2 regions of the Vibrio sp. SNU_ST1 genome follow, and region 2 is predicted to be linked to the other one. Evidence: predicted binding sites of a transcription regulator. Region 2 holds the regulator's gene; the other holds the start of a gene.

Region 1 (15,077 bases), 210 kb from region 2:
ATAATCGGCGCTAGAAAGAGAGACAGCCTCACCATCTTCATGTTTCAATTGTCGTTTTAGGGTATCGAACGTCCAATCCATAAATTTTAACTTACGTTCATTTGTGCTGTGACTGAATGTTGAACGCCTGAGTAGAGCTTTGATTCTTGCTAATAGTTCACGAGGGTTAAACGACTTGGTTATGTAATCATCAGCGCCAATTTCTAACCCCGCAATACGATCTGCATCATCAGTTACTGCGGTTAGCATAATGATAGGGACTTGAGATCGTAAGCGTAACTTTTGGCACAAAGTTAAACCATCATCTCCTGGTAGCATGATGTCTAAAATAATGAGGTCTGGGGTGACAGTTTCTAGCTGTTTCCACATCGCGTTACCTTCAAGTGCAGTAATCACAGTGAAGCTTGAGCGTTCTAGATATTCGCTTAAAGCATCGAGAATTTCCTGATTATCATCCACAATCAAAACAATCTTATTAGCCATGACCTAACCTATGCCACTAAATGATTATGGATACATTCGCTCACTTCCTCATTCATTTCAAGAACATGAGTGATGAAATGCGTTCAAACTCCACAATGTAAGCTGTCCGTTACAAATAGGTTGCCCTTATCATCCGATAATTTAGGCCTTCACCTTTATGTGCACCTCCTTATAGTTTAATAAAAACAATATATTAGAGTGCCAAACTGAGTGAAATGGGTACAAACCCTACCTTATGAATTTGATTAATACATTCATACTGTTCATAGTATCTATGAGAGTGTCATTTTCTATTGGCTGTTTCTAACCTCGTTTTATCAACCAAAGGAAATGACTATGTCTGGATACCCAGCAGCTCACTTTTGTAAACAATGCGAACAAAAAACACCTCATCGTGAAGTGCTTGTAAGAAAGACCAGCAGCTACGATACGGATACTTCTCTTTTAGGTAGGATCAAATTAATGATTCATACTTTTATTAATGGCGGCGAATACTATGACATGGACAGATATGTCACGTGTAAAGTATGTGGTCATAAAGAGAAAGATAACTGGGGCAATAAATTTGAGTAATCATTACGTTTCTTCAATTTGAACGCATAAAAAAACCGAGCCATTGGCTCGGTTTTTATGTTCATATACGGCTATTTATTAAGCTAGAAGCTCTTTAGCTGTGTTTACTACATTTTCAGTAGTGAAACCGAACATCTTGAATAGCTCGCCTGCTGGTGCAGATTCGCCGAACGTTGTCATACCGATGATCTTGCCACCGAAACCAACATACTTGTACCAGAAGTCAGCGATGCCAGCTTCTACAGCGATACGAGCTGTAACGTCAGATGGCAGTACAGACTCACGGTACTGCGCGTCTTGCTTATCGAACGCGTCAGTTGCAAGCATAGATACTACGCGTACCGCTTTACCTTCAGCTGTAAGTTCAGCAGCAGCGCTAACCGCTAGCTCAACTTCAGAACCTGTAGCGATGATGATTAGCTCTGGCTTACCAGCACAATCTTTCAGGATGTAACCACCCTTGGCGATGTTAGCTACTTGCTCAGCGTCACGGTCTTGCTGTGCAAGGTTTTGACGAGAGAAGATAAGTGCAGAAGGGCCATCTTTGCGTTCGATTGCTAGTTTCCAAGCAACAGCAGACTCAACTTGGTCACATGGGCGCCATGTGCTCATGTTTGGAGTCAAACGTAGAGAAGCGATCTGCTCAACCGGTTGGTGAGTAGGACCATCTTCGCCAAGACCGATAGAGTCATGCGTGTAAACTTGAATGTTCTGAACTTTCATCAGAGCAGCCATACGCATTGCGTTACGTGCGTATTCCATGAACATTAGGAATGTTGCGCCGTATGGTACGAAACCACCGTGCAGAGCGATACCGTTCATGATAGCCGTCATACCGAATTCACGTACACCGTAGTGGATGTAGTTACCAGAGAAGTCGTTTGCTTCAAGAGACTTAGAACCAGACCACATAGTCAGGTTAGAAGGCGCAAGGTCAGCAGAGCCGCCCATGAATTCAGGTAGCATAGCACCGAACGCTTCTAGTGCGTTTTGAGATGCTTTACGTGATGCGATGTTTGCTGGGTTAGCTTGAAGATCAGCAATGATTGCGTTTGCTTTCTCTTCCCATTCAGCTGGAAGCTCGCCGTTAGTACGACGTTTGAATTCTGCTGCTAGCTCTGGGTGAGCCGCTGCGTATGCGTCAAACTTAGCATTCCACGCTGCTTCTTTCGCTGCGCCAGCTTCTTTCGCATCCCACTCAGCTGAGATATCAGCTGGAATTTCGAAAGGACCGTGTTCCCAACCCAGTGCCGCTTTAGTTGCTGTGATTTCATCAGCGCCTAGTGGAGCACCGTGACAGTCGTGCGTACCCGCTTTGTTTGGAGAACCAAAACCGATAATAGTCTTAGTACAGATAAGCGTTGGACGAGGATCCGCTTTAGCCGCTTCGATAGCTGCGTTAATAGCGTCAGCATTGTGACCATCAACCGCTGGGATTACGTGCCAACCGTATGCTTCAAAACGCTTAGGTGTATCGTCAGAGAACCAACCTTCAACTTCACCATCGATAGAGATGCCATTGTCATCCCAGAAAGCAACCAGCTTGCCAAGACCTAGCGTACCCGCTAGCGAACATGCTTCGTGAGAAATACCTTCCATCAGACAACCGTCACCCATGAATGCATAAGTGTAGTGGTCTACGATGTCGTGGCCTTCTTTGTTGAACTGTGCAGCAAGCGCTTTTTCAGCCATTGCCATGCCAACAGCATTCGTGATGCCTTGACCTAGAGGGCCAGTCGTTGTCTCGATACCAGGAGCGTAACCGTACTCTGGGTGACCTGGAGTCTTAGAGTGCAGTTGACGGAAGTTTTTTAGGTCTTCAATTGAAAGCTCGTAACCTGCTAAGTGAAGCAGAGAGTAAATCAGCATAGAACCATGACCGTTAGACAGAATAAAACGGTCGCGGTCAGCCCACTCTGGATTTGCTGGGTTGTGGTTCAAGTGGCCACGCCAAAGAACTTCAGCTATGTCAGCCATACCCATAGGTGCGCCTGGGTGGCCTGAATTTGCTTGTTGAACACCGTCCATGCTAAGTGCGCGGATTGCATTGGCTAGATCTTTACGAGAAGGCATGTCTGCTCCTGGATACATAAGCGATTTAAAAAAGAGATAGATGCTAAAGTTTTCATTTTTATTAGCGCGGGTATTCTCTCAAACGACTATAGCGACTGCAAACGTTTTACTGGCACTTTAACTGTCATTTTCCGCAATTTTCGATCATTTACATCACTTAACATGCCTTTCCACGACCAACGCGCAAACGTTTAGTTATGACATATCATAAAAAAGAGCTTGTAATTCGACCGCTGAAATTTAAAATAGCCGTCTAGATGTAGAAACACCTACGAAATATACTGTATTGAATGGCGGCGCTTCCTCGATTGCGACGGCATAAATTATTTGCATTTAACTATTTGCAACTAAAAACTAAACTAAAAGTGGAGCTCTCATGGCTAAGCACCTATTCACTTCTGAATCTGTTTCAGAAGGCCATCCAGATAAAATTGCAGACCAAATCTCTGATGCTGTTCTTGATGCCATCATTGAACAAGATCCAAAAGCACGTGTTGCTTGTGAGACTTACGTAAAAACCGGCATGGTAATGGTTGGTGGTGAAGTAACCACGTCTGCATGGGTTGATATCGAGGAAATCACTCGTGAAACAGTACGTGAAATTGGTTACGTGCATTCTGACATGGGCTTTGATGCTGACTCTTGTGCAGTACTAAACACCATTGGTAAGCAGTCTCCAGACATCAACCAAGGTGTTGATAAAGCCGATCCTAAAGATCAAGGCGCAGGCGACCAAGGTATCATGTTTGGTTACGCGACTAACGAAACGCCAATCCTAATGCCAGCTCCAATTACTTACTCTCACCTTCTTGTTAAAAAGCAAGCTGAAGTACGTAAGAGCGGCAAGCTTAACTTCCTTCGCCCAGATGCGAAATCTCAAGTAACGTTCCAATACGACCAAGGTAAAATCGTTGGTATCGACGCTGTTGTTCTTTCGACTCAACACTGTGATTCAGTAACAACACCTGACCTACGTGAAGCGGTAATGGAAGAGATCATCAAGCCAGTACTTCCTGCTGAGTGGATCAACAAAGACACGAACTTCTTCATTAACCCAACAGGCCGCTTTGTAATCGGTGGTCCAATGGGTGACTGTGGTCTAACAGGTCGTAAGATCATTGTTGATACGTACGGCGGTGCCGCTCGTCACGGTGGCGGTGCATTTTCTGGTAAAGATCCATCGAAAGTTGACCGTTCTGCAGCTTACGCAGCTCGTTACGTAGCGAAAAACATCGTTGCAGCTGGCATGGCTGATCGTTGTGAGATTCAGCTGTCTTACGCTATCGGTGTTGCCGATCCAACATCTATCATGGTTGAAACGTTTGGTACTGAGAAAGTAGCTCACGAAATCATCATTGAAGCAGTTCGTCAAAACTTCGATTTACGTCCATACGGCCTTCAAGAGATGTTGAACCTTCTTCAACCTATCTACAAGAAGACTGCAGCATACGGCCACTTCGGTCGTGAAGAATTCCCTTGGGAAGCAACGGACAAAGCAGCAATCCTTGCGGACTTCGCGGGCCTGTAAGCATTACGCAACATGCTTAGCTGAAACGTAATTTTAAAGCCTCTGTTCTCAGAGGCTTTTTGCTTTCTATTCTTCCTATTCTTCCTATTCTTCCTATTCTTCCTATTCTTCCTATTCTTCCTATTCTTCCTATTCTTCCTATTCTTCCTATTCTTCCACTAATCCTAGCCCTCTCACGTAAAGCAAGCGTTAACTTATAGATTATTTTGATAATAGTGGGAATTTTACGTGCTGAGATCAATGTTACGCAAACGTTTAAATTTTAATGTAATAGCACTTGTTAAAAACAAACCATTCTCAGTAACTCATGCTCTATTGCCACAACCTTTCTGTTCAACAACAAAACACTCAACGACTACACCCACTCGATCTAAAAATTAGTCAAGGTGAGCGCTGGGTTGTCATTGGGCGTAATGGTTCAGGAAAAACCACGTTATTAAAGGCACTTGTTAATTTGCTTCCCTTCAAAGGCGAAGTCGTCATAAACCAATTGCCGCTACGTAAGTTAACTTGCCAGCAAAGAGCAAAACAAATCAGTTACCTTCCACAACACAGTCAAGTGGATGGCCGTTTAGCACTAAGAGAGTACATTCAACTTACCGCTTCCCATCAAGCCAGTTCTAGCTTTTCACTTGATCATATAACTGAAGCACTAAAGATCAATGCTTTCCTCGAACGAAGAATTGGACAACTTTCAGGAGGCCAGAAGCAGAGAGCGCATATTGCTCGAACTTTATGTCAGAACGCAGAATTTCTGGTATTGGATGAGCCTCTAAATCACCTAGACCCATGCGCTCAAGGGGAAGTTTTATCACTATTGAAAGATCAAGATAAAACACTGATTTGCTCACTGCATGATATTTCCCTTGCGGCCAAGTTCGCGACGCACATTGTGATTTTAGAGCACGGTAAGGTGGTAACCAAAGGGAAAGTAGAAGAGCTACTGACCCACAAACAGCTTCAGCCGATTTTTGAAGTCGATTTAATCAGCTCAACCAATGAGCGAACACAGAAAACAAGCAAATTTTTCGATATTGAACTAGACCAAGGACAGGAAATTTCATGAAAAAACTATCAGCATCAGCATTCACTTTATTGCTTTCCATGTCCGCACAAGCCCAAATTACGGTAAAAAACTGCGACTCTACACTCACCTTAGATAAAGCGCCTAAAACCTTAATCACTCACGATATCAATATGTCTGAGATGGCATTTTCTCTCGGGCTTGAAGGCAATATGATCGGAGTGACCGGTATTAGCGGATACTACAAAACGACCCCTGAATTTAATCGCCTCCAAGGCAGCATTCCGGAGCTCGCACCTAAATACCCTTCTTTGGAGGTATTAGTTAATGCCAACCCTGATGTTTTCTTTGCTGGATGGAATTACGGTATGCGCTTGGGCGGCTCTGTCACGCCTGATTCTCTGAAAGAGTTTGGTATTAATACTCTGATTCTTAATGAGAGTTGCAGCCACATCCGTAAAGATAAGCAGCCAGCTAACATGGAACAAATGTTCGATGACGTGACACGCCTTGCGACTTTATTCGGTCAGCAAGACAGGGCTCAAACACTTATCTCCACTTGGAAAGAGCAATTAGTATTGATTCAACAGCAAACTGAGAATCAAACTCCGCTTAAAGTCTTTCTATATGATTCTGGGGAAGAGAAACCATTTACAGCAGGGAAATACGCAACCGTGAGTGCCATGATAGAAGCGGCAGGTGGCAACAATGTCATGAAAGAACTTGATATCAGTTGGGGGACCACATCATGGGAGTCGGTTGCGATGCATAACCCCGATGTCATTATTCTTCTCGATTATCAAAATGGTACAGGTGCTAAAGGCATGCAAGCCTTTTTAGAACAACACCCAGCAATGAAACTAACAACAGCGGTAAAGACCACCCAATACCTTCCTCTGCGTTATGAGGAAATCACTCCCGGGCCAGCAAACATAGCTGCAATTGAAAAATTGGCACAGCGTATCCAAGAAATCCATGACAAGTCTTAGTACTAACCTAAACCGAACCGTACTGAACACCTGCGTATTCAGCTCTGTTTTTGCCCTCTTAGCGATGTTTTCTCTGAGTTTAGGCAGCGTTCAGCTATCTTTTGCACAAGTCGCTACGATTTTTTCAGCGGCTATGAATCAACAGATCGACTCTCCGATAGATCAAGTCGTACTACACTTACGCCTGCCAAGAACATTCATCGCCATTATTTGCGGTGCTGGCCTAGGTATTGTTGGGGCGTTATTGCAAACCGTCACAAAAAACGATCTTGCCGACCCCTTCATTTTTGGGCTGTCATCCGGTGCTGCGACTGGGGCTGTCTTTGTGATTACAGTAATCGGCAGCGCTATCGGTATTTGGACGCTTCCACTCGCCGCTTTTATCGGCGGAATAATCTCGGCTTCGGCAGTGCTATTTCTAGTCAGAAAAGTAGATGGGCAAGCGTCTTCTCAAATTGTTTTAGCCGGGTTGGCTATTTCATTCTTATTTACAGCCTTGACTAACTTCTTGGTCTTCCATGGTGATCAACGAGCTGCCCACTCAATTCTATTTTGGTCGCTGGGAGGCCTAGGAAACGCACGCTGGGACAATGTGCTAATTGTGCTTGCTGGACTTATCGCCTTGATAGCCCTAAGTATATTAAAACATCGCCAGTTAGATTGTTTACTTGCGGGAGACGACGTAGCACAAACAATGGGCGTAGACACAAAACGCCTGCAAAGCGGTGTCTTTATTGTCTGCGCTTTTGCTACTGCATGTTTTGTTTCTATCATTGGAGTTGTCGGATTTATTGGCTTGATGGTTCCTCATATCGCGAAGAAAATCATCGGCCCATTACACAAAAAGTTACTCATCTCTTCAGGGCTGATTGGGGCTTTGCTTATGCTATTAAGTGATATTTTGGCGAGAACCTTAGTTGCCCCTCAGGAACTTCCGCTTGGTGTCGTCACCACTGCATTTGGCGCACTATTCATTGTTTCTATTTTGATGGAGAAGCGTAATGAATACTAAATGCTTAACCATCATTGCGATTCGTCATGGCGAAACAGAATGGAATCGAATTGGCAAAGCACAGAATCAACTGGATAGCCCTCTGACAATGGAAGGCAAACGACAGATGCATAAAGTAGGTCGTTATCTTTCGACTCAAAGACCGTTGACTATCCATGCTATTTACACCAGTCAATTAGGACGTGCCATTTCCAGTGCTAAAACTATAGCTCGTTACCTCAACGTACCCGTTATTTCACAGGTGGAACTCAATGAATTCAACTCTGAAGAACAGCGTAAAGCAATGGCGATTCAGTGGCTAAAACGAATATCTCGTCATCAAAACAATGAAAAAACAGTGTTGCTCCTCGGACACGGCGATTGGATAAAAACATTAGCCAGTTTAGGGACACCAAAGCAAATAATTGAAACACCAAACAACGGAGAAATCCTCAGAATAGATATCGAAATATAACGTCAACATCAGGGAATCAGGTGTAACTCCTGAACTGTACCCGCAGCTGTAAGCGATGAGCGTTTCATAGGCCACTGAATCATAAATTTGGGAAGGCGAAACGCAGTGAATATTTTCAACATCGTAAGTCAGAATACCTGGGCACACATGAATATCGAGCGGGAAAACTCAACACCAATCCATACCTTGTCTAGCAAGGGAACGCTCTGTATTCGTCAATACCTCAAACGTAGATGAAGAATACTGTGGTCACAAAAGTTAAACGATCAAAAAATAAGTCCGATCTCCGCAGTGGGTTTACCACAGGAGCATGCGCGGCTGCAGCTAGCAGGGCGGCAGTTCAAACACTGTTGACCGGACAAAAGCCCGACTACATTTCCATCACTTTACCTAATGGTGAGCCCGCTACGTTTAAGGTCGCGTTTATCCAAACATCCAACGATGCGGTGACCGCCAGCATCGTTAAAGATGCAGGGGACGATCCTGATTGTACCCACGAAGCCCATATTCAGAGTATTGCCCGCTGGCATTCAGATCCCGGTTTTCACATCGATGGCGGGGTTGGCGTAGCTCGTGTGACTCTCCCCGGATTAGAACTTCCCGTCGGTCAGGCGGCGATTAATCCTGTTCCTCGAAAAAACATTCTCGATATGGTGACTTTGGAATGGAACCAAGCTACCAGTCAACAGAAAAAACACGTCGGTATATCACTGGAAATTTGCGTCCCTGATGGCGAAGAGCGAGCCAAGGAAACCATTGGGCCAAGACTTGGTTTAATCGGTGGTATTTCCATTCTAGGGACACGCGGAACGGTAAAACCCTACTCCACTTCAGCGTTTTCAGCATCTGTGCGTCAATCGGTACAAATAGCGAAACAAAATGGCCAAAACCACTTGGTTCTCACAACAGGATCTCGCACCGAAAAGTCAGCGATGGCCATGCTACCAAGTTATGACTCGATGTGTTTTATCCAAGCTGGTGATTTTGTTGGGGTCGGACTGCGCGCGGCAAAACGTTATCAAGTGAGCAAAATCACCGTGGTCGCCATGATAGGCAAACTAGGCAAGATGGTCGCTGGGCACATGATGACTCACGTATCCGGTAAAGCGATCGACTTTTCATTGCTTGCCGATCTCGCCACTCAATCAGGCGCACCATATGAGTTTGCCGAAGCTGTTAGCCAAGCAAACACAGGTCGCCACGTACTAGATACATGGAAAGAAGCCCAATCAGGCCAAGATACACCTAATTACGACTTTCTTACCTTGCTCTGCAAACAAGCTGCAGAGCACGCCGCTGTGTATGTCAAACATCACGTCAGCATTGAATTCAAGTTGATCGATTTTAATGGCGATCTGTTAGCAGAACATCTCTGCTCAAAAGGAAGTGAAGCTAGTACTCACTTTCATGATGAATAAGCATGAACAAGGAAAATCCCATGACTAATGATATGCGTCAAATGACCAAGCAAGGTCGTCAAATTGAAAGTGACTCTTTCTCTATCATTGATGAAGAAATCGAAACACTCCATGGTGGTCACAACTTCAACCAAGGAGAATGGAATGTAGTTCGCCGTGCTATTCATACCACGGGGGATTTTGAATACGCAAAACTGTACCAATTCAGTGAGGACGCCGTTGAAGCTGCAATTTCAGCACTGAAAAGTGGTGCCAACATAATCACCGATGTCAGCATGATAGTCACAGGACTAAATCAAGCACGCCTTAATACTTACGGCAATAAAGCCCAATGTTTCATTAGTCATCCAGATGTCATTACCACCGCGAAAGAGACAGGAGAAACACGTGCCATTCACTCTATGCGTTACGCGCGTGATAACGGCCTACTCGACGGCTCTATCATAGGTGTGGGCAACGCTCCGACAGCACTACTTGAACTATTACGAATGATTGAGGCAGGTGAAGTAAAACCAGCTCTGATTATCGGTATTCCTGTTGGTTTTGTAAAAGCAGATGAATCTAAGCAAGCGCTAACAGAACAAGACACAGTGCCCTACATTGCCAGCCTAGGCCGTAAAGGTGGCAGCCCGTTAGTGGTATCGACTATTCACGCCCTACTTGCTGAGTCAGTAAAATGAATAATGTAAGTACTCACTCTCAGCTCATCGATTACTATCAATCGGCTATCACGGTAGTCGGAGTACCCGAAGATGGCTGCTTAAGCCTAACCAGTCGAGCTGTTAATGCAGTTGAATCTGCACGCGTTGTTGCAGGTAACGACCGACTATTGGATTGGTTCCCCCAATTCAAAGGTCAACGCTTATCGATGAAAGAAGGCTATCAGTCTTGGTTTGCTAAGTTGCTTGATGAATGCGAGGAAGGCAGCGTCGTCGTATTAGCTTCTGGCGACCCATTGTTCTTTGGCATTGGCGAATCGTTATTAAAAAAACTGCCTAATGATGAAGTGCGCTTTATTCCCTCCCCTTGTTCAATGCAACTCGCTTGCAGCCGAGTCGGCATTGCATGGCAAGAAACCAAAGCGATCTCGCTACATGGACGAAAGCAGCATTACGATGGCATTAAAGGTATCGCAAGCCAAATGCAATGGGGAACTAGCTACTGCTTGCTAACCGATGTTCAAAACAATCCCGCTCGTATTGCGAAACATTTGGTCGACTTTAATCAACAAGGTTGGACGGTTTGGGTATGTGAGAATTTAGGTGGTACAGAAGAAAAAGTTAGCCAGTGGGCTCTCGAAGATCTCGCACTAAAAAGTGCGGAAGATTTCTCTGCTCTGAACGTCATGGTACTTCACAGAAGTGAACCACACGTATGGGGTGAATTGGGCCAATACGCCAACGATGATGACTTCATGAAGCGCATGCCTAAACGCGGCTTAATTACCAAACAGCCAGTTCGTCATTTGGCTCTCGCCAGTATGCGAATTCAGCCTAAATCTGTGGTGTGGGATATTGGCACAGGCTCAGGTTCGATTGCGATTGAAGCGGCGAAACAGTGTAGTCAAGGGCAAGTGTTTACCATTGAATCGAATCAAGAGTGTTACGAGTCTATCGAAGCTAACTTTAAAGCGCACGGTACTGACAACGTACAACTGATTCGAGATAAAGCTCCAATGCAGCTCGACACATTACCCAAACCTGACAGTATTTTTATTGGTGGAAGCCGCGGCAACATGCACACCATTTTAGATTTCTGTTGGTCCGCTGTAAAACCCGGTGGCGTGGTCATTGGTTCAGCGGTAACAGTAGATTCAGTTTGCGAACTTCACCAATGGAGTAAAGATAATAATGCTCCGACACAGGTTCAACTGGTCTCTATATCAACAGGCGTACCACTCGCTCACTACACCCGTTATCAATCAGAAAATCCGATTCACTTATTTATTTTTACCAAACCGTTTATTCAGAAATAGGCGCTTAATTTTTTAATTAAGCGCCACTCAACATATTAAATAAAAACATAATTAGAGAAAGCACAGATGAAATTAGGAACTATGTATGCAATTGGTGTCGGTACTGGCGACCCAGAATTATTGACACTTAAAGCTCACCGACTTCTCAGCACCGTCGACATTGTCGCCTTTCCTGAAAAAGACGCGGGCAGTAATCACTCTTTTGCTCAACAAATTGCAGCGGGTTCTGTTAGCCCTGAAAGCATGAAAGGCGAATACCTATTTTTGCATTTCCCAATGACGCGCGACCCAAGCATCAACGTTCCTGCATGGCGTAAAGCAGCGGTCACTATTGTTGACCTATTGAAGCAAGGTAAAGATGTTGCCTTCGCGACCGAAGGAGATCCTTCGGTTTACAGCACATGGGCATACATCCAAGAAGAGCTGACAGAGCTGCTTCCTGAACTTGACCCGGTGATCATTCCGGGGATCACCTCAGTAACGGCTATTCCATCGCAAACCAAGATCCCACTTGCCGACGGCCAAGAACGTTTTTGTGTTGTACCTGCAACATGGGGGATTGAGTGTTTAGAAAAGCTAGTCGAAGATTTTGACACCATCATGCTAATCAAAGCAGGTCGCGTTATCCCCAAGCTGATCACTCAACTTGAGTCGATGGACATGTTGGATTGTGCAACCTACGTGTCGCATGCCACCACAGAGAAACAAGAGCTTTACTCTGACTTACGTGATGTACCGAATGAAAACCGTTACTTCTCTATGGTTCAGCTTTCTGTTCGCGCTCGTCGTGGCGTTCTACGTGGTACTAATGAATCAAAGAAATGTGCCGTTCTTGATAGTGATAAAGCAGATAGTGGTAAAGATGACATCAATAAAACTAATAGCGGTAAAGCGTAATGAAAATCGCCATTTATGCCATTACGCTGCACGGAGCAAGGCAAGCCAAACGCTTAGCTAAAACGTTTCCGTTTGCTGATGTCTTTATTGCGCCAGTTGGACAAGAAGAATACCCAGAAGCCGATGAGTTAACCCTGCCGCTTTCTGGTTTTCTTCCTCCTCAATTTAAGCAATATGATCACCATATCTGCTTTTTTGCTGCGGGCATTGTCAGCCGAATGATCGGCCCTTTGCTAGAAGACAAACGCACCGACCCCGGCGTGATCTGCATTGACGATCACGGCCAATTCGTGATCCCTATGTTATCTGGGCATCGCGGTGGAGCAAATGGGATCGCGTTACAAGTCTCACAAGCACTCAATGCGATCCCTGTGATCACCACCGCTTCTGACGCCGCCGGCAGCTTATCGGTTGATATGCTCGGATCACCTTTTGGTTGGACACTTGATCCACAATGCGAACCCGCGATCACCGCCACCAGCGCGGCGGTTGTGAATGAAAAACGCATTCTAGTGGTTCAACATGCCGGTGAACAAAATTGGTGGCAGAACAAACGTTCCATGCCAAGACACATCATTACCCACCCTGCACTAAGCGATACAGACCTTTCTCAAATCAGTACTGATGATTGGGATGGTTTAGTTCTGATTTCAGATGAAGCACAACCAAAAGGTTACGCCGACTTTAAAAATAAAACCGTACTGTGGCGACCAAAATCGCTTGTGCTTGGAATAGGCTGTGACCGCAATACTCCTTTGCATGTATTGAAAGCAGGTATCGATGTTTTCCTGACTGAATATAACCTAGCAAAAGCAAGTGTTTCAGCTTTCGCCAGTATCGCTTTAAAAGCGGATGAAAAAGGTATTTTAGAACTCTCGTCTGAAAGCCAAACTCCTTTCCACACTTATTCAGCCGAGCAACTCGATGGTGTTGAAGGGATTGAAAACCCATCAGAATACGTAAAAAAAATCACGGGGGTATCATCGGTTTCTGAAGCGGCCGCGCTAAAGCACGGTAAACGAGATCAACTATTGGTTCCTAAGTGGAAGTTCAAACAAGACGGTTTCAACATGACTTTGTCTTGTACTCGCATCGAATACGATGAACCTCTAGCCAAGAAGAAATGGAAAAACTGGCTAGATGAAAGCGTCAAAATCAACCTGCACGGTAATGAAGTGGTTGATGGTTTTCAGTGCAAACCTAAGCATGTCGATTTAAACCGCCCAATGCTGTACCACCGCCATCACGTATTGCTATGTGAAGGTGGTCGCTGTGCGAAAGAAGGCAGTAAAAACCTTGCACACGATCTAAGACAGGTACTTAAAGCGCTCAATTTTTCCGACGGTGAACAGCGCATCAAGATAAGCCGCACACACTGTGCGGGCACCTGCCGAAACCGCGCCGCAATGGTGATTTACGAACGTTTACTTGAGCATGAAACACCTGTTAATAACGGGCTTTGGATTCGAGGTATCGAAGAATTTACCGAGCAAGACTGGAAAGATTTGTTCACAAATTTAGTCGAGAGGAAATCATTAAAAGCTTATTTAGATCCTAAGTTTATCGCACCAATTGAAAATGCAGACGGCACCACTGAGCTTTAGGGAACACTTAGTTTTAAGAACTACTTAGCTTTAAGAACTACTTAGCTTTAAGAACCACTGAACTTTAGGTATCACTGAGCTTTAGGAACATAGTAGGCCAAATACTTTGCAAGCTATGAACATGATATTTCAAAGCTCACTTTAACCTCATTACCAACATGAGATAACCCGTTTATCTTGTGATATAGATTTGATAAGGACAGCGACAATTATGAAACGACTTCGTCATTATAACCAAGGCACAGCCATTGTACTGAGCTGCTTTGGTAGCGTTGTAGAACAACAACGTTATGAAACTCTCGCAGAGCGCGTACGTCAAAGTTACCCAGATGTGCCAGTGCGTATCGCCACCAGCTCAAAGATGGTGATCAAGAAGCTGGCTCGTAAAGACACGCCATGTTTCAGCCTACCTCAGGTACTCGCCGATCTAGACACTCAAGGTTACGAACGCATTTTGATTGTTTCAGTGTACCTATTCCCTACCGATGAGCATCGCTACATGACATCCATTGTCGATGGCTTCAAGCAGTTCTCATTTGCGCGCATCGAACAAACTCCGGCGATCATGCATCACAGCCAATTGACGACCAACTTGCTTTCAGCCCTACACGACCGTTTTGCTCCACAAGATCATTTCAACGTGTTCGTTCACCACGGTGCGCCTATGTTAGATAACCCGGGCCACCAGTCGATCCATTACTGCGATGATCTACTAGGCAAACTATCGCAGCGTAACTTCACTTGTTCACTAGAAGGCGCGTGGCCATTTAAGTTGATGAAAGATGAAATGATTCGTCGCATCAAAGATCAATACACAGGCCAAGGCAAGCCCCTTCTTAATCTAGTTCCACTACTGCTTGTTTCTGGCAACCACTTCATCAACGATCTTAAAGAAATCAAAGAGATGCTAGCAGAGGACGCTGATGTTCAAGTAGCAGAGCCAATCCAAGGCGACAAATTCTGCATGCTCGACATGCCAGAACTCTTACAGATTATCGATAAGCAAATTAAAGAAGGCTTAATTCGTTTAGGCGCACCAGAGAAAGA
Region 2 (15,077 bases):
GTAAGAAGGTCACGCTGCCAAAGTTGACAGGTACATCCAATTCGCCGACACCTTCTTGGCTCGCACCTACAGGTATAGAAGCTAAAGCCTGAATACCAATGTTCATGTCTTCTAGTTCATCGACTTCGCGTACGCAGCCGTAAACCACAATACCTTCCCACTCATTGTCTTCAGCAAGTAGGGCAATCTCAGCATCGATCAGCGCTTTACGCAGTGAGCCGCCACCATCGATTAACAACACACGTCCCAAACCATCTTGCTCTAATACGGAGCGAATTAAAGCATTGTCTTCAAAACACTTTAATGTCGTGATCTGTCCTGCGAAGGATGCACGTCCACCGAAGTTGCTGAACATTGGCTCCACGACATCAACTTGATCCAAATATATGTCGCACAGTGCTGAAGTGTTGTATTCCATTAGTATACCTTTTGAACAATGAGCTTACTTTGAGTATATCGGTGCTTGATCCCTTTGCAATGATTAGTCTCATTTAACTCAATAGAGTTTGAGCTACGACAACCCCTGCAAACAATAGGTTAGTGACCAGTGAACATTTCACTATCACGGGCATCATTGGTGCAATCTGCGCTGGCTTTTCGGTTTCCCAAACGGCCTTACCGTGCTTATAAACAATAATAATGCTCAGTAAAAACGGCAGGCTGATCCAGACCGGTTTTTCTTGAATCAGTAGGTAGATAGCGAAAGAGGCAAGGGCGAGCCCAAGCAGTGCAAAATGATAGTGCTTGGCTTTGCGTTGCCCTAGACGAACCGCCATGGTGCGCTTACCACATTCGCTGTCGTTTTCGATATCACGCATGTTGTTGATATTGAGCACCGCAACCGCCATCAATCCGCAGCCTAGTGCAGGCAGAGACAGGCTTGGTTCAACATGGCCAGTGTGTAAGAAATAAGTCCCTGAAACGCCTAACAAACCGAAGAAGATAAATACCGATAAGTCGCCAAGGCCAATATAACCATAAGGTTTATTGCCGACGGTGTAAGCGATGGCTGCAACAATGGCTAATACGCCTAACGCAATGAAAGATAAGATACTCTCAATCGAGGTTAAGGCATGAAAGATAAGAATCAGCCCAGCGAGCATGGTAAATACGATGTTGAGGATGATCGCTTGCTTCATGGTTTTCGCGGTCACCGCGCCAGATTGCATTGCACGTGTTGGCCCTAGACGGTTTTCGTTGTCTGTGCCTTTTACCGCGTCGCCATAGTCATTGGCTAAGTTCGACAGAATCTGTAATAGAGTGGCGGTTAAAAAAGCCAATAGTGCGATTGATAAAGAAAAATGACCACCAGCGAACGCTAAACTACTTCCTGTAAGAATAGAGACAAGTGCGAGAGGCAGAGTTTTTGGGCGTGCGGCATCAAGCCAAATCAGTAGAGATTGTTTCATCGTAGGTCTAATTCTTTGTAAGTCTTCGTTTCATACTGTGATTTGAGTATACGCCCATTTTTCGGGTAATAAAAAGCCCACTCGAAAGTGGGCCTTGAATTCGCTTATTAGCTGCTATTTCTTTGAGATAGAGCAATAAGTTGGAGTTTGGTGTGCTACAGGATGAAGCGGCTTAGGTCTTCGTCTTCTACGAGCTCGCCAAGCTTAGATATTACGTAAGCTTCATCAATCACCAATTTGCTGCCTGCTCGGTCTGTTGCGTCGAATGAAATCTCATCCATTAGGCGCTCCATGACTGTGTGCAGACGACGCGCGCCGATGTTTTCTGTGGTTTCGTTCACACGCCATGCTGCATCAGCAATTTGGTTGATGCCATCTTCAGTGAACTCAATGCCGACATCTTCTGTTTTCATCAGGGCAATGTACTGCTCTGTCAGTGATGCCTTTGGCTCAGTAAGAATACGTTTGAAATCATGTGCTGATAGTGCTTCAAGTTCAACACGGATTGGCAGGCGACCTTGCAGTTCAGGGATCAGGTCAGATGGCTTAGCCACTTGGAATGCACCTGAAGTAATAAACAAGATGTGGTCAGTTTTAACCATACCGTGCTTAGTTGATACTGTGCTGCCTTCGATCAGAGGGAGCAGGTCACGTTGAACACCTTCACGAGATACGTCTGGACCAGAGCTGTCGCCACGCTTACAGATTTTGTCGATCTCATCGATGAATACGATGCCGTTGTTTTCAGCGTTGAAGATCGCGCTCTCTTTTAGCTCTTCCTGGTTCACAAGCTTCGCAGCTTCTTCTTCCGTTAGTGCTTTGAATGCGTCTTTGATTTTCATCTTACGCTTTTTCTTGGTGTCGCCAGCGAGATTTTGGAACATGCCTTGTAGCTGGTTAGTCATCTCTTCCATGCCTGGAGGTGACATGATTTCAACACCCATTTGTGGCGCCGCTACATCAACTTCAATCTCTTTGTCGTCTAGCTTACCTTCACGCAGTTTCTTACGGAAAATCTGGCGAGTGTTTGAAGATGTTGTGTCTTCAGTTGATTGCTCGTTATGACCCCAAGCATCACGCGCTGGTGGTAGAAGGGCATCAAGAATACGTTCTTCAGCTTGTTCTTCAGCGCGGTATTGTACTTTTTCCATCGCTTGTTGATGTGTCATCTTAATCGCAACGTCCGTTAGATCACGGATGATGGTCTCAACCTCTTTACCAACGTAGCCAACTTCGGTGAACTTAGTCGCTTCTACTTTGATGAAGGGCGCATTAGCGAGTTTAGCTAGACGGCGAGCAATTTCAGTTTTACCGACACCCGTTGGGCCAATCATCAGGATGTTTTTTGGCGATACTTCAACACGTAGGCTTTCTTCAAGCTGCATACGACGCCAGCGGTTACGAAGAGCGATAGCTACTGAGCGCTTAGCGTTGTCTTGGCCGATAATGTGGCGATTGAGTTCGTGAACAATTTCGCGAGGAGTCATCTCAGACATGGTTTTTCCTTAATTCTTTAATCACTGTTGAATACAACGTTATTGATGGAAGCGGTCGTTACTCTGGCTTTGGTAGCTCAACGGTGCTTTCTAGTTCTTCAATAGTGTGGTGATGGTTGGTGAATACACAGATATCGCCCGCAATGTTCAGCGACTTTTCTGCGATTTCACGCGCATCTAAATCTGTATTTTCTAATAGTGCAGTGGCTGCTGCTTGAGCGAAGTTACCGCCCGAACCGATAGCAATCAGGTCGTTCTCTGGTTGAACTACGTCACCGTTACCTGTGATGATCAGGGAAGCGGTCTCATCCGCTACTGCTAACAGTGCTTCTAACTTACGTAGAGCACGGTCGCTACGCCAATCCTTCGCCAGCTCAACGGCAGCTTTGGTTAGGTGGCCTTGGTGCATTTGTAGCTTGCTTTCAAATTTTTCGAATAGCGTGAAAGCATCTGCGGTACCGCCAGCAAAACCAGCCAGTACTTTGTTGTTGTATAGGCGACGTACTTTACGGGCATTGCCCTTCATTACAGTATTGCCTAGAGATACTTGTCCATCACCCGCGATGACGACTTTATTATTACGACGTACAGATACAATGGTAGTCACGAGTAGGGCCTCTTAATATTTCTTATCTTTGGGTATAAAAAGTATATGAGGATGGTGCTCGGATAATTCAAGGAAGGTCGAGTGATGTCGCGCAACTTATCGGCGGAAGTTGTAAGGAAATTTGGCTAAAGGGTGTGGATAAAAGAAAACCTCCACAATGGGAGGCTTTCGGTGTTTGGTTTTTCTGCTTCTGCTTCTGCTTCTGCTTCTGCTTCTGCTTCTGCGGCTAAATCTATAACTACTCGGTGTCTTTCCAAATAGCACAAGGTTCGATTTTCGCTCGTTGCAGCTTATGGCGCTCTCGCTCTGCATCACGCTTCAACTTGTATGGTCCTAGAACCACACGATACCAGCTACTTCCATCCTTTTTACGGATTGAGCTTGAGATACCTTGGAAAGCAATATCCAACTTACGTGCTTCAGCTTGGCTTGAGGTTTTGTAAGCGCCACATTGCATGATGTAAGGGATTTTCGAGATCTGTTGCTCTTTGGCTTTTACTTCAATCTCACGGCTTGGCAAGGTTTCAACGTAATCCCATTTCTCCTCTGGAGGCGGCGGAATTACTTTTGTTGGTTTCGGCTTAGGCTTTGGTTTGGTTACCACTGGAGTCGGTGCTGGCGGCTCAGGATCATTACTCAATAGGTAAAGTCCGTAACCAAAACCACCGGCAAGGAGGATCGCCAAAAGACCACTGCGCCATGGTTTACGGCGAGGGGCTTGTTTCTTGGTCGGTTTTTTCGTGCCACGACCGCGCTTTACATAATCTCTATTAGCCACAAGACAATTCAATAGTTGGTGATTCTGCCCTCATGGTAATCCAGATTGAGCGAGGATAACAGTGCAGAAATGGAAGCGGCACATCAAAATGTGCCGCAGAGTTATAAGGGTATTTATGAGAACTACATTCGAGGTGGCGCAGTACTGCCTCGAACGACTAATTTAGCTTCAAGCAGGCGTGAACCAGCTTGTACATCGTTGCCTTTAAGTACGTCGAGCATCATCAGCATTGCTTGGCGTCCAATCTCATAACGAGGCTGAGAAATAGTGGTTAGCGGCGGATCGCAGTATTGAGCAAACTGGATATCATCGAAGCCGACAATCGATAGATCTTGAGGTACGCGCAAGCCCAACTTCTTCGCTTCTTGAATTGCACCGATGGCCATCGCATCGTTATGACAGAAGATCGCTGTAGGTTGTTCAGGAAGAGCGAGTAATTGACGAACTGCTTGAGCGCCGGCTTCAAAGGTAAAGTCACCGACAGTGCTGTAGGCTGGATTCATTGATACTCCAGCGCGACGTAGCGCTTGTTGGTAGCCTTGTTGACGGAACTTACAAAGCGTTGCCGATACTGGCCCAGAGATTTGCGCAATACGTTTATGACCTAGCTGAGCTAGGTAGTTTACCGCTTCAAATGCTGAGGTCAGGTTATCGATGTGTACGGTAGGGAGTTCAAGCTCTGGGGCAAACTCACACGCCATCACCATCGGCGGTAAATTTTTTTGTTCAGGCTTACTGACATCAAACGGGTGGTCGGTGCCAAGTAGTAGCATGCCGTCAGCTTGTTTGGTGAATACTAAGTTAACAAATGAAGACTCACGCTTCTTCTGTTGGCCGCTATCACCCAGTAAAACGAGGTAGTCATTTTCTACTGCGGCATCTTCGATACCACGAATGATCTCTGCGAAATACGGGTCACAGATATCAGGAACAATAGTGATGATGGTTTTTGATTCGTTGCGACGTAAGTTTCTAGCTAATGTATTGGGTGAGTATCCAGCTTCAAGTACTGCTGTCTCAACTCGCTTACGAGTAGAAACCGAGACTTTTTCAGGGTTCATCAATGCACGTGATACCGTGGCTGTTGAAACGCCTGCTAGCTGGGCAACATCCTTCATTGTCGCCATAAATTAAACCCTCTTTTTAATTCCTTTGTTGCCTAAGTATCTAAGGCATGAATAATAAATGTAATCGAATAGATATTGTGAAAGTGTTGCTAACACTTTTTTTATTGCAATATTTTATTCGTTTCACCCATGTAAAGTTACGGCTAGATTAACAAAAATCACATGACTAGTGTGAAGTTGCTCACGAGAAATATGAAATATTTGTGAACAAACTTATCATTAGTTTTAACCCAAGTGGGTTTAGCTCAGATCTTGCGGCTCAATATCGAGTGACCAACGGACTTTTTTCGCAGCGGGTAACATATTGATTGCTGGCTTGGCGCTCATTAATAGCTTTTGCATCAACGAGCGAGTCTGTGTTTGTAAAATAAGCTGCCAGCGCGATTTACCTGCTCGTTTGGCCAGTGGTGCAGGGGTTGGCCCTAGCACCATACAATATTGGTCAAATAACGGATGCGATTCCAATGTGTGGCGCACTTGACGCAAAAACTCTTCCACTAAGCGAGTGTCATTGGCTTCCGCTCTAAATAGAGTCATGAAGGTATAAGGTGGCAACATCGCTTGTTTACGCTCTGCCAATGCAGTTTGAGCAAAGTGGTTATAGTTTTTGTGCAGTAATGCCTGTAATAAGCCGTGTTCTGGATGGTGAGTTTGTAAGATAACTTCCCCCGGCTTACTGGCTCGTCCTGCTCGACCTGCGACTTGAGTAAACAACTGAGCTAATCGCTCAGAGGCGCGAAAGTCACTGCTATATAAAGAGGCATCAACATCCAGCAATGCCACAAGTGTGACATCTGGGAAGTGGTGCCCTTTAGCAAGCATCTGTGTACCAATCAGAATTTGGTATTCACCTTTACGAATCGACTCTAACGCGCTTTCTAAACTACCTTTGCGGCGAGTGCTGTCTCGGTCAATACGAATGGTTTTGTATTCAGGGAATAGTTGACCCAGTTGAGCCTCTAACTGTTCGGTACCAACACCTACTGTCACTAAGTTTGCTGAACCACAACCTTGGCAATGATGCACGATATGCTGCTGTGAACCACAGTGGTGGCAGCGCATCTCATTGCTGTATTGGTGGTAGGTGTAGTAGGCATCACAACGCTTACATTCCGCTGTCCAACCACAATCGTGACACATCAATGCGGGAGAAAACCCACGACGGTTGAGAAACAACATCACTTGGTTGCCTGCTTTGAGGTGTCTTTGCATTTCAGCAATTAACGATGCAGACAAGCCACTTTCTAGATATTCACCCTTAACGTCCAACACTTTATTGGTGGTCGGCAGAGCGACACCTGCACGAGAGGTCAGGGTGAGGTAACTGTATTTACCGATCTGAGCGTTGTGCAGCGTTTCAAAGGCCGGAGTCGCCGAGCCTAACACAACCGGAATCTGCGCTTTATGAGCACGCATGATGGCAACATCACGAGCGTGGTAGCGTAGGCTATCTTGCTGCTTATAAGAGGCGTCGTGCTCTTCATCGACAATGATAATGCCCAGATCCGCGAACGGTGTGAACAGAGCTGAACGAGTGCCGATCACAATGCCCGCTATTTTATCGCGCGCCGATAACCAAGCATTCAGTCGCTCAGAATCGTTTAACCCAGAGTGGATAACCTCAACTGGTACATTAAAGCGTCGCTTAAAGCGGTTAATCGTTTGAGGGGTTAGACCGATCTCGGGCACTAACACTAACGCTTGTTTTCCTTGGTCGAGAATCGGCTTGATCATATTCAGGTAGACTTCGGTCTTACCTGAGCCAGTTACACCCTCGAGCAAGAAGCAACCAAAGTCGGTTTGGCTATTTACAGTCGCTATTGCTATAGCCTGTTCTGCATTGAGTTTTGGCTTATCTTGATCGTTTTCGAGATCAACAGGCCATGCATGGCGTTTTGGCTTTTTCTCTACCGATTCAATCCAGCCCTTCTCTTCTAGTGTCTTGAGTACCGCGCTGCCCACCTCTTCATCGATGAATTCTTGATGGGGAACTGGGCCGTGCTCAAGCATGTGCATTACTTTGGCTTGTTTGACGGCACGGCCAAAGCCCTGCATCAGTTGATCTCTACCTGATGGGGTCAGTTGCCATTCAACAAGCGTCGCGAAGTCTGCAGCTTTGCCTTTTCGTAAGGCGCTTGGTAGTGCGTTGGCCAAGGTTTCACCAAGTGGATACTGATAGAACTGGCTGCACCATACCAAAAGTGAGTAGACCGATTCCGGCCAAACGGGTTGGTTGTCTAGTAAGGCTTTAATCGGCTTGAGTTTGTCTAACTCGAATTCAGATTCGTTAACCAGAGCCGTAACAATGCCTGTTAAGGTTTGTCGTCCAAAAGGCACAGAGACTCGACCGCCAATAATCGGAAATAGGTGGCTAGGAATCTTGTAATCGAACTGCTTGTCGAGTGGAACAGGCAGTGCCACACGGGCAATCATTGGACGCATAAAGGGACGGCTTTATCTGAGTTGACGAGAGCGAACAGTCTAATGGATAAGGGCGTTAAATTCGAGGAGCAGTTTAGATGACAGAGCTTACTTGAGGCTTGAATGCTACTGGAGCCAGAAAATAACGCTTAATAGAAGGTTTAAGGACAGTGTTGGTGAAAAATGTATCAAATCAGTTGATCCTACCTCACAGATTCATTACTATACTGCGCCTTAAAGGTATGGCTTTATCGCGGTTTAGTGATACAGCGGTGTCTTTATTTATTTTTTAACTACGTGTGGTGTCCGGCTTAGAATCGGATGGCGACACGGCCTAATTGAGGTTTTCCCATGAAAGTTGGTATCCACCCAGAATACAAAGCAGTTTCTGCAACTTGTTCTTGCGGCAACACATTTGAGTTCAACTCAACGCTAGCAAAAGAATCAATCCACCTAGACGTATGTGACAAATGTCACCCGTTCTACACTGGTAAGCAACGTATCGTAGATACAGGCGGCCGTGTTGATCGCTTCAACAAGCGTTTCGGTGCTCTTTCTAGCAAGAAGTAATTCTCGCTATTTAGACATAAAAAGGACACTTCGGTGTCCTTTTTTGTTGCCAGAAATTTGAAAAAATACTGAATCGTATTTCATTATTAGGTCATTTAAAGTGGTAGGTTACTGGCGTAAATTTTATTTCATCGCTTACCCCAACACTCCTTCCTCGAAATTCGCTCTAAAGTTGAGCAGGCGACAGTAATTTCAACTGCCCACTGGTCTTATTAGTAGTGAAATCTCGTTTTTTAATGATACAGATGCTTCAACCACCTAGGAACTTTGAAGTACATCCATTAACATGAACAAGATCCCCCAAATAATAATATCCTAGGAACCTACACCTATGTCTGAAGACAGCCGCCAAGATCAATCCTCTCAAGCGTTATCATCTGAACAATCTTTATCGCCTCAAGAACAATTCCGTCAGCAAGCTCTTGATTATCATGAGTTCCCAATTCCAGGCAAAATTGCCGTAGAACTGACGAAGCCTGCAAACTCTGCAGAAGACCTAGCACTGGCATACAGCCCTGGCGTAGCTGAGCCTGTTCGCGAGATCGCACAGAATGTCGATAACGTTTATAAGTACACAGGTAAAGGCAACATGGTTGCTGTTATCTCTAACGGTACAGCGATTCTTGGCCTAGGTAACCTTGGCCCTATTGCTTCTAAACCTGTTATGGAAGGTAAAGCGCTACTGTTTAAGCGTTTTGCTGGTTTAGATTCTATCGATATTGAAGTAAAACACCGCACAATTGATGAGTTCGTTGATACGGTTGCGAATATCGCAGATACATTTGGTGGTATTAACCTAGAAGACATCAAAGCACCAGACTGTTTTGAGATTGAACGTCGCCTGATTGAGCGTTGTGATGTACCTGTTTTCCATGATGATCAACACGGTACTGCGATTGTAACGGCTGCGGGTATGCTTAACGCGATCGAGCTTCAAGGTAAGAAACTGGAAGAGTGTAAGATCGTTTGTTTAGGTGCTGGCGCAGCAGCGGTTGCTTGTATGGAGCTATTGATTAAGTGTGGCGCTCAGCGTGAGAAGATCTACATGCTTGACCGTAAAGGTGTGATCCACACTCGTCGTGATGACTTGAATGAATACAAAGAGCTGTTCGCAAATAACACCGACAAGCGCACGCTTGAAGATGTTATCGAAGGCGCTGACCTGTTCTTGGGTGTATCGGGTCCTAATCTGCTACCAGCTAAGGCACTTACGCTGATGGCTGATAAGCCTGTTGTGTTTGCATGTTCAAATCCAGATCCAGAGATCAAGCCTGAGCTTGCACACGAAGTTCGTTCTGACTTAATCATGGGTACAGGCCGTAGTGATTACCCTAACCAAGTAAACAACGTACTTTGTTTCCCATTCATTTTCCGTGGTGCGCTAGACGTGCGTGCGAGCGAAATCAATGACGAAATGAAGCTAGCGGCGGTTAAAGCGATTCGTGAACTAGCGAAAGAAGAAGTTCCAGCTGAAGTACTGGCAGCTGCGGGCGAGACTGCACTGGAGTTCGGTAAGGGTTACATCATTCCTAAGCCAATGGACCCGCGTCTGCTTCCTCGAGTAGCAAAAGCAGTTGCTGAAGCGGCTGTTGAGTCTGGCGTTGCTCGTATTGAGATGCCTGCTAACTATATGGCTTAATGCCTTAGTAGCTTAGTAGCTTAGTAGCTTAGTAGCTTAGTAGCTTAGTAGCTTAGTAGCTGTTGCTCTATTGAGCGAAAAAGAATAATAAAAAACCGACTCATAGGAGTCGGTTTTTTTATGTCTATCATTCACAGCGCAGCTACAGATAACGTAGTGGGTGATGTGATAAATAGGGTTCAGCTATAGCGAATCAATAATGAAGGCGGTGACTGAGTTGTTTTTATTCTTCGTCAAACGCTTCGAACTCGATGCCCATCTCTGTCATCAGTTTTTTGACTTCAGTCGGGATGTCGTCTGGACGATCTTTACGAAGGTCTTCATCCGTTGGCAGTGGTTGGCCTGTGTACGCATGTAGAAAGGCTTCGCACAGTAGCTCACTGTTTGTTGCATGGCGTAGGTTATTGATCTGGCGGCGAGTGCGCTCGTCAGTAAGAACCTTTAACACTTTTAGAGGGATAGAAACTGTAATTTTCTTTACTTGTTCGCTTTTCTTTCCATGCTCAGCATATGGGCTTATGTATTCACCATTCCAGTCGGCCATTGCGTACCTTCATCACTTTAGTTGTTAGAATAAATTAATAGTGCTGATTTTAGCGGGATTTACTGCCATAAGCAAAGACATATAGACGTCCAGAAGTGTTGACGTCTCACGTTTATGAAAGTAAAGTGAGTAACATATATCTAACACAGCCGTAAAATGCCGACAAGCAGCTGTGACTCTCAGACGCAAAACTTGTAAGGAAGCACCTATGAGCAGCCGGAAGCCAGCAACCATCGCAGTACGTACTGGTATCGAGTCAGACACGCAACACCATGCCGTTGTCCCACCTATTTATCTTTCGACTAACTACGGGTTTCCCGCTTTTGGTGAAGTGCCAAAGTATGATTATACCCGCTCTGGTAACCCAAATCGCGGTCTATTAGAAACGGCACTGTTTGAGCTTGAATCAGGCAAAGGCGCGGTTGTGACTAACTGCGGTACGTCGGCACTTAACTTATGGGTATCCGCTTTCTTAGGTGGCGATGATCTTATCATTGCACCACACGACTGCTACGGCGGCACTTACCGTCTGTTTAACACACGCTCACTAAAAGGTGACTTCAAAGTTCTGTTCGTTGATCAATCGGATCAAGCTGCGCTGGATGCGGCGATCGCGTTTAAGCCAAAGTTGATCTTAATCGAAACGCCATCGAATCCATTGGTTCGTGTGGTTGATATTGCAGAAACTTGCCGTAAAGCGAAAGAAGTAGGTGCTCTGGTTGCTGTCGACAACACGTTTTTGACGCCTGTGTTTCAAAAGCCTTTAGAGCTGGGTGCGGATTTTGTTATCCACTCAACCACTAAATACATCAACGGACACTCAGATGTCATTGGTGGCGTTGTAGTTACTAAGACAGAAGAGCACGCTGAAGGGCTAGCATGGTGGGGCAACTGTATTGGTGCAACCGGCACACCGTTTGATAGCTACATGACGCTACGTGGTATTCGTACGTTAGGTGCGCGTATGCGTGTTCACGAAGAGAGTTCATGTGAAATTCTGACGGCTCTGCAACAACAAGATCTGGTGGGTACGATTTACCACCCAAGCCTTCCTGAACATCCGGGTCACGAGATCGCGAAGAAACAGCAGTTGGGCTTTGGTTCCATGCTGAGCTTTGAATTTTCGGGCTCTTTTGAAGCACTTAAATATTTTGTCGATAAGTTAGAACTATTCTCTTTGGCTGAATCACTGGGTGGTGTGGAAAGTTTGATTTGTCACCCTGCGTCGATGACTCACCGTGCGATGGGCGAAGAAGCATTGGCAGAAGCGGGGGTTTCTCAACAATTACTGCGCCTTTCTGTTGGCCTTGAAGATGCAGAAGACCTAATCGACGATCTCAAGCAAGCGTTTGAAAAAACACAAGGCTTTATCGCAGAAGGGGAGGCTTAATAATGACAACCTTTCGCCAGCTACATAAATTTGGTGGCAGCAGTTTAGCGAATCCTGAATGTTACCAACGAGTGGTCAACATTCTTAGAGAATACTCATCAGCTACTGACTTGGTCGTGGTATCGGCTGCAGGTAAAACAACTAACCGCTTGATTGAGTTTGTTGAAGCGCTCGACAAAGATGGTCGTATCGCTCATGAATGCCTACAAACCCTTCGTCAGTTCCAACTTGAGCTGATTGAAGCGCTGCTTGAAGGTGAGTCTGCGGCTCAGCTGACGGCTACCATTCAACAAGAATTCACTGCTTTGGGTGAGCTAACGGCTCCTCTAAGCGAAGCGCAAAAAGCACAGGTGCTAGGACACGGTGAGGTTTGGTCTTCACGTTTGTTGGCCGCTTTGTTGTGTCAGCATGACCTACAAGCCGTTGCTCAAGACGCACGTGCCTTTTTGCGTGCAGAAGCGGGGGCGCAACCTGAAGTCGACCGTGCGCGATCTTATCCTCTGATTAAAGAAGCCCTAGCGCAACATACTCATTGTCGCGTGGTGATTACTGGCTTTATGGCTCAGAACTGCGAAGGTGAAACCGTACTGCTTGGTCGTAACGGCTCGGATTATTCAGCCACTGTGATTGGTGCTTTGGCTGAAGTGGAACGCGTGACAATCTGGAGTGATGTAGCGGGTGTATACAGTGCTGATCCTCGTTTAGTTTCGGATGCGTGTTTATTGCAATTGCTTCGTCTTGATGAAGCGAGTGAGTTAGCTCGTCTGGCGGCTCCAGTGCTCCATAGTCGAACGCTACAGCCTGTCGCGCAAAGTGCTATGGACTTAAGCTTGCGCTGTAGCTACCAGCCAGAGGCGGGTTCTACACAGATAGAGCGTGTACTGGCATCGGGTCGCGGTGCAAAAATTATTACCTCTCTGGATGAAGTTCTGATCGTTCAGCTGACCTTTGGTCATGGCCATGATTTTGACCGCTTAGAAAGTGAAGTCCTTGAAGGTCTTAAGCGAGCTCAATTAGAGCCGCTTGCTTATGAGCTTGAACCGGATCAACACTGCTTGCGCCTTGCCTACACCGAAGAGATCGCTGGTGGTGCGTTGGAATATCTACAAGACCACGCGATTGAAGCGGAAATTAAGCTTAAAGAAGGCTTCTCTCTGATTGCGGCGGTGGGTGCTGGTGTGACTAAGAACCCGAACCATTGTTATGGGTTCTACCAACAACTCAAGAGCTCACCGGTTGAGTTTATCTCAGAAGCAAACTCAGGCTTAAGCTTGGTGGCTGTGATTCGTAAGAGTGAAACATCAAGTCTAGTGAAAGGCATTCACTCTCAACTGTTCCAAGCGCAGAAGCGTGTTGCGATTGCTTTGTGTGGTAAGGGCAACATTGGTTCAAGCTGGTTAAGCTTGTTTGCTGAACAAAAGGCTGAACTTGAAAAGCGCCGTGGAATGAACTTTGAATTGGTTGCAGTGGTTGATAGCCAAACCTATTGGTTCGACGAGCAAGGCATTGATGCGACTTCTGTGAGCAAGCGCTTTGACGATGAAGCCATTGCCAACAATGGTAACGACTGGTTAGAGCGTTTGGGTTCTATTCAGGGTTACGATGAAGCTGTAGTACTCGATGTCACCGCAAGCCCTGTGCTTGCAGCAAACTACCTGCAAATTGCACAACAAGGTATCCACCTGATCTCAGCTAACAAGGTGGCAGGCTCTGCATCAAGCGAGTATTACCATCAGGTACAAGATGCTTTCGCTAAGATCAGCCGTCACTGGCTGTACAATGCGACAGTGGGTGCTGGCTTACCGATTAACCACACGGTACGTGACCTGCGTGAAAGCGGCGATGATATCATTGCACTGTCAGGTATCTTCTCGGGCACTCTATCTTGGTTATTCCAACAGTTTGATGGCACGGTACCATTCAGCGAGCTGGTCGATTTAGCCTGGCAACAAGGCCTGACGGAACCGGATCCTCGTGCTGACCTCGATGGCTCAGACGTGATGCGTAAGCTAGTGATTTTGGCGCGTGAATCGGGTTTAGATATTGAGCCTGAAAATGTCAAAGTAGAATCATTGGTACCTGAAGAATTACAAGACCTGTCAGTGGATGACTTCTTTGATAAAGCTTCTGTACTGAGTGAAGAGTTGGCCGAGCGTTTAGAGAAAGCGCAGTCTCAACAGAAGGTTCTTCGTTACGTTGCGCGTTTAGAGAAGAATGGTAAGGCAACGGTAGGCGTTGAAGCGCTATCTAAAGAGCATGCCCTAGCGAACTTGCTGCCTTGCGACAACATCTTTGCGATTGAGAGCAAATGGTATAAAGATAATCCATTAGTTATTCGTGGCCCAGGTGCGGGACGTGAAGTTACAGCTGGCGCAATTCAATCTGACTTAAATAGAATGTCTAGCCTGTTTTAATACTCAGAGCGGTTGGCTTAATACTCAGATTGATTGTTTAAATGCGTAAATAGCATACTATTCACTAAGATAAATAAGGCTGAAAGCACGATGTGTTTATCAGCCTTTTTTCTACATTATTTCTGCTTTGCGACCCACTTATCGACTTGAGCTTTGCTCACGACCTACTTGAAAAAAATTCATAATGGATCTGTTGACATTAAATCGTATTCAATTCATTCTGGAGACATATAGACGTCTAAACGTCGCTAGGGATTTGAGATTATTTAGTGGTTGCTTTTGCCACAGGGAGAGTAAGATGGGATACACACACGCAAGTCATATCGACGCTTTAAATCAGAATATTGCAGAGCTTTCTGACAACATCAATGTGTCATTTGAATTTTTCCCACCAAGCAGTGAGAAGATGGAAGAGACCTTGTGGAATTCTGTTCACCGTCTTAAAACACTTCAACCTAAATTTGTATCAGTAACCTATGGTGCAAACTCGGGTGAGCGTGATCGTACCCACTCAATCATTAAAGAAATTAAGAACCAAACAGGCTTAGTTGCTGCACCACACTTAACGTGTATTGATGCTAGCCGCGAAGAGCTGATTCAAATTGCCGACGACTACTGGGCAAATGGCATTGAAAGTATTGTTGCGTTGCGTGGTGACATTCCAGCAGGCGGTGGTGCGCCA

Evidence for each region. Region 2 encodes MetJ, which represses methionine synthesis genes. Its sites were predicted from a motif close to TTAGACNTNTANANGTCTAA; they were not measured.
Region 1: a site for MetJ is predicted at 3,375-3,394, ahead of metK (methionine adenosyltransferase). Genes of this name have one in related genera too.

Annotation. Positions count from the first base shown of each region.
Region 1 covers NZ_CP130748.1:2,750,541-2,765,617, forward strand. Annotated here, with positions in the region: gene Q5H80_RS12025 (response regulator) at 1-483, opposite strand, end outside; gene Q5H80_RS12030 (hypothetical protein) at 820-1,056, shown strand; gene tkt (transketolase) at 1,135-3,129, opposite strand; gene metK (methionine adenosyltransferase) at 3,506-4,657, shown strand; gene Q5H80_RS12045 (ABC transporter ATP-binding protein) at 4,965-5,723, shown strand; gene Q5H80_RS12050 (ABC transporter substrate-binding protein) at 5,720-6,670, shown strand; gene Q5H80_RS12055 (iron ABC transporter permease) at 6,657-7,682, shown strand; gene Q5H80_RS12060 (phosphoglycerate mutase family protein) at 7,672-8,136, shown strand; cobalamin riboswitch at 8,147-8,275, shown strand; gene Q5H80_RS12065 (cobalt-precorrin-5B (C(1))-methyltransferase) at 8,382-9,554, shown strand; gene Q5H80_RS12070 (precorrin-8X methylmutase) at 9,575-10,234, shown strand; gene cbiE (precorrin-6y C5,15-methyltransferase (decarboxylating) subunit CbiE) at 10,231-11,529, shown strand; gene cobI (precorrin-2 C(20)-methyltransferase) at 11,596-12,426, shown strand; gene Q5H80_RS12085 (cobalamin biosynthesis protein) at 12,426-14,030, shown strand; gene Q5H80_RS12090 (sirohydrochlorin cobaltochelatase) at 14,242-15,077, shown strand, end outside.
Region 2 covers NZ_CP130748.1:2,961,082-2,976,158, reverse strand. Annotated here, with positions in the region: gene rraA (ribonuclease E activity regulator RraA) at 1-418, opposite strand, end outside; gene Q5H80_RS13215 (1,4-dihydroxy-2-naphthoate polyprenyltransferase) at 492-1,409, opposite strand; gene hslU (HslU--HslV peptidase ATPase subunit) at 1,565-2,905, opposite strand; gene hslV (ATP-dependent protease subunit HslV) at 2,964-3,512, opposite strand; gene Q5H80_RS13200 (SPOR domain-containing protein) at 3,751-4,290, opposite strand; gene cytR (DNA-binding transcriptional regulator CytR) at 4,413-5,417, opposite strand; gene priA (primosomal protein N') at 5,658-7,859, opposite strand; gene rpmE (50S ribosomal protein L31) at 8,190-8,408, shown strand; gene Q5H80_RS13180 (malic enzyme-like NAD(P)-binding protein) at 8,740-10,047, shown strand; gene metJ (met regulon transcriptional regulator MetJ) at 10,271-10,591, opposite strand; gene Q5H80_RS13170 (O-succinylhomoserine (thiol)-lyase) at 10,800-11,981, shown strand; gene Q5H80_RS13165 (bifunctional aspartate kinase/homoserine dehydrogenase II) at 11,984-14,395, shown strand; gene metF (methylenetetrahydrofolate reductase) at 14,694-15,077, shown strand, end outside.